Regions from separate parts of the Erwinia persicina genome, predicted to be linked through region 2. Evidence: predicted binding sites of a transcription regulator. Region 2 holds the regulator's gene; the other holds the start of a gene.
What was found. The regulator CRP, encoded in region 2, controls carbon source genes, mostly activating them, when cyclic AMP is high. The targets are predictions, from matches to a motif close to ATGTGANNNNNNTCACAT.

Region 1: deoC (deoxyribose-phosphate aldolase) is a predicted target of CRP. The motif match lies at 1,282-1,299, and genes of this name have one in related genera.

Annotation. Positions count from the first base shown of each region.
Region 1 is NZ_CP082141.1:3,927,532-3,931,456, forward strand. Features, by position in the region: gene deoA (thymidine phosphorylase) at 1-295, opposite strand, end outside; gene deoC (deoxyribose-phosphate aldolase) at 402-1,181, opposite strand; gene K6L24_RS18170 (TatD family hydrolase) at 1,454-2,230, opposite strand; gene K6L24_RS18175 (patatin-like phospholipase family protein) at 2,227-3,279, opposite strand; gene K6L24_RS18180 (DUF1328 domain-containing protein) at 3,376-3,537, opposite strand; gene osmY (molecular chaperone OsmY) at 3,664-3,925, opposite strand, start outside.
Region 2 is NZ_CP082141.1:360,039-363,963, forward strand. Features, by position in the region: gene K6L24_RS01540 (YccS/YhfK family putative transporter) at 1-973, opposite strand, end outside; gene crp (cAMP-activated global transcriptional regulator CRP) at 1,031-1,663, opposite strand; gene K6L24_RS01550 (OsmC family protein) at 2,031-2,438, shown strand; gene K6L24_RS01555 (amidohydrolase) at 2,686-3,864, shown strand; gene K6L24_RS01560 (phosphoribulokinase) at 3,881-3,925, opposite strand, start outside.

The sequences.
Region 1 (3,925 bases), 1.1 Mb from region 2:
CCAGCATCAGGGAGGTAACATCCCCCACGCCACCGGTGGAGTGTTTATCCACCACCGGGCCATTCAGGTTAAGCGCCTTCCAGTTCAGCACCGAACCGGAGTCCCGCATCGCCATGGTCAGGGCCACACGCTCTGGCAGTGACATATCGTGGAAATAGATGGTCATCGCCAGCGCAGCAATCTGCCCTTCAGATACCGTGTTGTCTCGCACGCCGTTGATAAAAAAGCGGATCTCTTCTTCACTCAGCGCCAGTCCATCACGTTTCTTACGGATAATTTCTTGTGGCAGGAACACGGTAACCCCCGGTATTTCAATGAATTAAAGTGCAAAACGGGCGTGATCAGTACAGCCCGTTTAGCTGCGGCCGGCGCGGGTTCAACATGGCGAACCCACCCGCCTGTTAATATTTGCTGTCGCTGGTCGCGCCACTAAAACCGGCGGTATTCAGCAGGCTGGCGAGCAGGCTGGAGGCACCAAAGCGGAAATGACGCGCATCCGCCCAGTCGCTGCCCAGAATATCATCGGCCAGCTTCAGGTAGATCGCTGCATCGTCAGCGGTACGGACGCCGCCAGCAGGCTTAAAGCCGACCTGCGCTTTCACCCCTTTTTCAGCGATAACGCGCATCATGATTTCCGCGACTTCCGGGGTGGCATTCACCGGCACTTTACCGGTAGAGGTTTTGATAAAGTCAGCGCCGGCATCAATCGCAATCTCTGAGGCTTTGCGGATCAGCGCTTCTTCTTTCAACTCACCGGTTTCAATGATCACTTTCAGCAGCACGTTGGCTTCAGCACAAGCGGTTTTACAGGCTTTTACCAGCTCGAAGCCGACCGTTTCATTGCCGGCAATCAGCGCCCGGTAAGGGAACACCACATCGACCTCATCGGCGCCGTAGGCAATGGCCGCGCGGGTTTCGGCCAGCGCAATGGCAATATCATCATTGCCGTGCGGGAAGTTAGTCACCGTGGCGATACGAATATCGGGGGTGCCCTGTTCACGCAGCGTTTTACGTGCAATCGGGATAAAACGTGGGTAAATACAGATGGCCGCCGTATTCCCCGCCGGGGATTTCGCCTGATGACACAGGGCGATGACCTTTGCATCGGTATCGTCGTCATTCAGGGTGGTCAAATCCATCAGTTGCAGCGCACGCAGCGCCTGAGTTTTTACATCGGACATGGTTTATCTCCAGATCGTTATCAGTCAGGGCACGATCGCCAGGCTGGCAGCCTGAAATGCCCTGTAATGTTAGAATTATAACAGCGGGATCCCCGGCATGTTGTGGCGATCCTCACAATAAAAAGATGACAGTTTCATGATTATTACATTAAAGGTGATTTAAATCACCTCTGATGGCCGCTGCTGGCGCAGGGACAGCCAGGTGGGGCCAGAGGAAAATGTTATAATAATAACATTACGGGATCGGACAGGATCAGGCAAGTCGGGTGTGTTCAAAGACCAAAGAGGATGCGGGTGTTTTCACGCAGCGTTTCAGCAATCTGTTGTGGGGGTTCAGCACGCAGTTCACACAGCGTCTGCCAGACATTTTTTACCCGCTCAGGGCGGTTAGGCTCCCCCTGGAATCCCTGCAAAGGCATATCGGGTGAGTCCGTCTCCAGTAACAGTGACGTCAGCGGCAGCCGGGATATCGCCCGGCGGGTTTTGCTGGCGCGCTCGTAGGTGATGGTTCCGCCCACGCCGATGGCATACCCGGCGCGGATGAAGGCCAGCGCCTGCTGTTCACTGCCGGCAAAACCGTGCACCACGCCACGGCGTGGCAGATCGATACGCCGCAGATGCTGAACCAGCTTGTCATGCGTGCGGCGCGAATGCAGGATCACCGGCAGGTCGTACTCACGCGCCAGCCGCAGCTGTGCGTCCAGCAGCGTCTGCTGGCGGTCAAACTGCGGATTATCGATATAGAGATCGAGGCCAATTTCACCCACGGCCACCAGCTTATTGCGCCGGCGCTGCAGGTGCTGTTCCAGCGTTACCAGATCCTGCGGCTGGTGCTCTGCAATCGCCATCGGATGCACGCCCAGTGCTGCGTAAACAGCCTGATACTGTTCTGCCAGCGCCAGTACACCTTCAAAGCGCGAAGCCGACACCCCCACGGCAATGATCTTCTCTACTCCCGCCGCCGCGGCGCGGGCAATACTGGCCGCTTCATCGCCGGCAAATGGGGCAAAATCAAAGTGACAGTGGGTATCAACGAAGCGCAGCGTCATGCCAGCGATCCTTTATCAAAGCCAACATCATTGCCTGACAGCGGACCAGGCAGGATCCCCTGCCGGTCAGACTCATTGGCCACAGCAGCGGGCGGCACCACCGTACGGAAGCGGGTCAGGCTGCTGCCTTCGCTCAGGAACTGCCCCAGTGTGGCAAGGAAATAACGGCCGCAGCGCCTGCCCAGGTGGTAATCCTGATTCAGCGAAGCGATCCGGCTGCCGAGCGCCGAACTGGCCAGCGGGCGGGGCGGGTAAATTTCAATGATCCGCAGTTTCCCCGGCGGCTTATCAATAAAGCGCTGGATCTCGCCGTAGCTCTCTTCATGCACCTGCATAATATTGATCAGCGGCTGCAGCGCTCCGTCACTCAGCCAGCGTTCCACGCGTTTCAGCCACTGAGGAGTATAGGTCATCTGCGACGGTACCGTGCGGATCACCACGATGGTTTCCGCGCCGCGCCGGGCGGCCTCGCGGACCGGGATGGCATCGCGGATCCCGCCGTCAAGATAGCTGACCCCATCCAGCAGCACGCCCGGCCGGTAAAAACCCGGTATCGCGCTGGAGGCTCTGATAATGTCATGCCAGGTGTCCGGCGTAGGCGAAAAGTAGCCGGGGGTATAGTCATCGCTGCGACAGGCGCACATATAAAACTCGCGCCCACTGGAGAACAGCTTGTCAGCCGACGCCATCGCCAGCGGAAACTCCCTGCGGGTAATATCTATCAGCCAGTCGAGATCGATAAGATGCCCCCCGCGCACAAAGCGCAGCGGATCGAAAAACTGTTTGCTGGTGGTGTAACGGGTAATGACGCGGCGGGCATAACCTGGCTGGGCGCAGACAAAAGCCGACAGATTTTGTGCCCCGGCAGAGGTGCCGAGCATCAGATCAAAGGGATTAAAGTGAGCCTGCTGGAAACTGTCCAGCACACCAGCGGTGAAGATACCGCGTTGCCCACCGCCTTCACAGACCAGGGCAAGTTTGCCTGGGTGGAAGGGTTTTAACGCCAGCGGCGCAATATTGCCGAGGGTTATCGGGATGCGTATGCCCAAGCCAGGTATCCTCTCAAGGTAAAGAAAGAGAGGATACCTGTTCTCAGTCACGTGCGTGAGGCGCTTATTGCTTAATTAACGACTTAGGCTGTTGTACTAGAGTTTTTTACGTCCGGTAAACAGGCTGATAAGGAAGATAATAATACCGACGACAAAGACGATTTTTGCAGCCCATGCCGCTGTACCCGCCAAACCACCGAAACCTAACGCCGCAGCAATCAGCGCAATAATCAGAAAGATAATACCCCAACGAAACATATGCCTCTCCTTACCAGTAGTGAAATCGAACAGTTTTTATCATTCACATCACCTGCACAGCAGGGGCGAACGTTTTTTCTTTGCGGGTGAATCGACTGGCGGCCCCTGATACGGGCCGCCGGGCCATTACTTAACGGTCAAATCGTTTTTAACGCTTTTCACGCCTTCAATGGCTTTGGCAATACCTTCAGCGCGCTCGGACTGCGCCTGCGTCTTCACCGCACCGGACAGCTGAACCACACCGTTGGTGGTTTCCACTTTCACATTACGTGAAGGTACGATGTCGTCTGCTAACAGTTTAGCCTTAATTTCGCTGGTCGTTGCAGTATCGCCTGCATAACCGCTTACTGACTGTTTTGTGCTGTCTTTTACGTGTAGTTTATCGCTC
Region 2 (3,925 bases):
CGATGCGGCTGAAGTGGTAATAACAAAAGTGGCCGACGGGGTTGTCCGGGTGCTGACGAGCGATCTTTTCCAGTGCCTGAAGAGGCTTATCCATTGTAAAGCGCTCAGGATAACGATGATAAAGAATATCATCGGCCAGTACCCGCAGTCTGGCGGCAATGGTCTGTGCGTTCCAGCGGATCACCGCTTCGGCATGGCTTTTTTCCACCAGCTTTTGCACTTCTTCCGGCTGATGCAGGCTGACCGCAATATGTTCCTGCAGATCAAGCGCCACCTGGAATGCACGTGTCAGACGCTGGTAGTGGCTGTCCCGATTGGCGGACAACATATGCATCTGCTGATAGCAGGTGTTAATCAGATCGACGGCTTTCTGCTGGCGCGCCAGCAGTGGGGGCAGGGCAGTCTGTGGATCGGTAAGTCGGGTCAGCAGAGTGTATTTAGCTTCACAGTAGTCAGCCAGTTCGCGATACAGCAGGCTGAGGGTTTCACGCATCGGCTGCTCTTTCCACAGCCAGAACCAGAACCAGTTAAATGCCCCGTACCAGACGGTCCCCAAAATATATAACAGCGGCGGTTGCCACAACGGCATCCGCCCCGCCAGGCTGAGCGTGAAGATGGCGGCTATTAACGAAGCCGGCAGCAGGCGGCCATGAAGGGGGCTAATCTCACCCGTGACGCCCAGCACTAAGGCCATGATCAGCAGAATAACCGGCAACGGCACGCCCTCTAACCCGGCGTACTGGATCAGGAAGCTGCTGGAGGCGAACAGACACCCGCCGACGATGAGGCGTTTAAAGAAGCGTTTGTGGGGGGTATCCAGACCGGCGTTATTACAGCAGGCGGGCACTAAGGAGAAAAGCAGTCCGTTTTGCAGGTTGCCCAGCATCCAGCCGATCGCCACGGGTAAACACAGCACCAGCGTTTGTCTGAGCGCATAGTTAACTTCCGGGTGATAGATAATTCTCCGCCACATGAGCCACACCAAATAAAAACGGCGCGACAGGGCGTCGCGCCGTGGGTTCAGAGCCGGTTAACGTGTGCCGTATACAACGATGGTTTTACCATGTGCCGAGATCAGGTTCTGATCTTCCAGCATTTTCAGAATACGGCCTACGGTTTCACGGGAGCAGCCGACAATCTGGCCGATCTCCTGACGGGTGATTTTAATTTGCATGCCGTCCGGGTGCGTCATGGCATCGGGCTGTTTGGCCAGATTCAGTAACGTCTGGGCAATGCGTCCGGTGACATCCAGGAAAGCTAAATTACCCACTTTCTCTGACGTAACCTGCAGTCGACTCGCCATCTGTGAAGAGAGACGCATCAGAATGTCAGGATTCACCTGAATCAGCTGACGGAATTTTTTGTAAGAGATTTCAGCCACTTCACAGGCTGTTTTCGCACGTACCCATGCACTGCGTTCCTGACCTTCTTCAAAGAGGCCCAGTTCGCCAATAAAGTCGCCCTGGTTGAGGTAAGAGAGGATCATCTCTTTGCCTTCTTCATCCTTGATTAACACCGCTACAGAACCTTTAACGATGTAATAGAGGGTTTCCGCCTTTTCACCCTGATGTATCAGCGTGCTTTTGGATGGATATTTGTGAATATGGCAATGTGACAGGAACCATTCGAGTGTAGGGTCTGTTTGCGGTTTGCCGAGAACCATTCGCTGTTATCCTCTGTTTGTAATCGTGCCTAAATATACCCTCTATTCTGCGGGGGAGAAGTGCGTTACCGCTAACCTGCCGCGCGAAATATTTTAGGATATCAGGGGATGAGTCCCTGTCAGGCGTTGAAATATTCAAGCGTTCCCATAGGAATTATACGGGCCTCTGTTAAGAGCATGGCTCGTGCTGTCGTCCCGTTTTACTGTGCATTGTCTTGCCAGTAAATAATTGCAGCTTTGTTTGTAGCACAGCTTTACAAGGCTGTCTTCTGTTGTCTCGCTTCAGCATAGTTGGAAAAAGGCAGCGTTGCCGTTTTTATTGACACAGCGTACTCTGCGGTAACTGAATGAAATCGAGGATTTTGTTATGCAGGCACGTGTTAAATGGGTTGAAGGGCTGACATTTTTGGGAGAATCCTCATCGGGTCATCAGGTGTTGATGGACGGTAACTCCGGGGATAAAGCACCCAGCCCGATGGAGATGGTGCTGATGGCCGCCGGAGGCTGTAGCGCCATTGATGTGGTTTCTATTTTACAAAAAGGCCGTCATGACGTGGCTGATTGCGAAGTGAAGCTCACGTCGGAGCGCCGTGAAGATGCTCCGCGAATCTTCACGCACATTAATCTGCATTTTATTGTCAGCGGCAAAGCGCTGGGTGATAAAGCCGTCTCACGCGCCGTCGACCTTTCCGCAGAGAAATACTGTTCGGTGGCCATTATGTTGGGGCAGGGTGTCAAAATGAGTCACAGCTACGAGGTCATTGACCTCGCCTGACAGCATGTGACTGATGTCTGCGCGAGGGGCGTACAGTTCCCTCGCGTCACTCTTTTCCTCCCGCCATCTTCGCCAGCGGCACATCATGCTGAGCACGTCATCACGCGCATTTCACGCCACAGTCTGGTGAGGTGAGCGCAGTATATTTCATCCTGTTTACTGTCCTTCACGCTGATTTACCGGCGCAGTGACCGAAGGTCTGAATACTCCGGCCTGTCGTTCTATCGTTTCAACTAATCACGGAGTGATGATGAATACCAAGACGTTAATTCAGGATGTCACCGCAAAAGTGTTGCATTGGCGGCGTCATATCCACGCCCACCCGGAACTCTCTTTTCATGAACAGGGCACGGCCGACTATGTCGCTGCTGAACTGGAAAAGTTTGGTCCTCTGGCTATCAGCCGGCCCACCCCCAACAGTGTGCTGGCTGAACTTTCAGGCCCACACAGCGGGGAATGCATTGCTCTGCGGGCCGATATGGATGCCCTGCCCATTGAAGAGCTGAATCAGGAGCCGTTTACCTCGCGTCATCGCGGCGTGATGCATGCCTGCGGGCACGATGCGCATACGGCGATGCTGATGGGGGCTGCCTGGGTGTTATGCCAGCAGCAGGCGCAGATGGCAGGGAAGGTGCGATTCATCTTTCAGCATGCGGAAGAAGTGCCACCGGGGGGGGCCAGTGAGCTGGTAAAGCTCGGCGTGCTGGACGGAGTATCACAGATTTATGGTTTACACGTGTTTCCCACCCTGCCAACGGGGACGGTGGCGGTGAAAGAGGGCGTCTTCAGTGCCGCCTGTGACAATTTTGACCTGGTGTTACAGGGAAAGGGGGCGCATGCGGCGATGCCGCAGCAGAGTACGGACCCGCTGGTGTTGGGCGCGAGTGTGGTCGGGGCGTTGCAGCAAATCGTATCACGCCGGCTGGACGCGAACGATGGCGCGGTACTGACGGTGGCCAGCTTCCAGTGCGGGGACAGTTACAACGTTATCCCTGACAAAGCCCATCTGCGCGGTACGTTACGCACGCTCAGCCCCCACAACCGCAGTACGATCCCGCGCATGATGTCACAGCTGCTGGACGGGATGACGCAGGGGGTGGGGGCCAGCTATGTGCTTAAATGGACGCCCGGGTACACCACCGGCGTGAATCATCCGGATGCCTGCCGTATCGCGCGAGAGACCGTTATCGCCACCCAGGGAGAGAAGGCATTGCAGGTGATGACGACCCCGATGTTTGGCTGCGAGGATTTTTCTGCCTATCAACAGGTGATACCGGGCTGCTTCCTGTGGGTGGGATCGGGGGATCAGGAGAAAGGCACCTGCTGGGGATTACATAATCCCCATTTTCGCCTTGATGAAGATGTGTTGAGTATCGGCGTCAGCCTGCACGTCGGCTTTATTCACCGTCTGCTGATGAAAGCGTAACGCCGTCCCCAGGGGGTCAGCCGATCTTTTTGCCTTCGATAAGGTTCCGGACCAGCGGCCC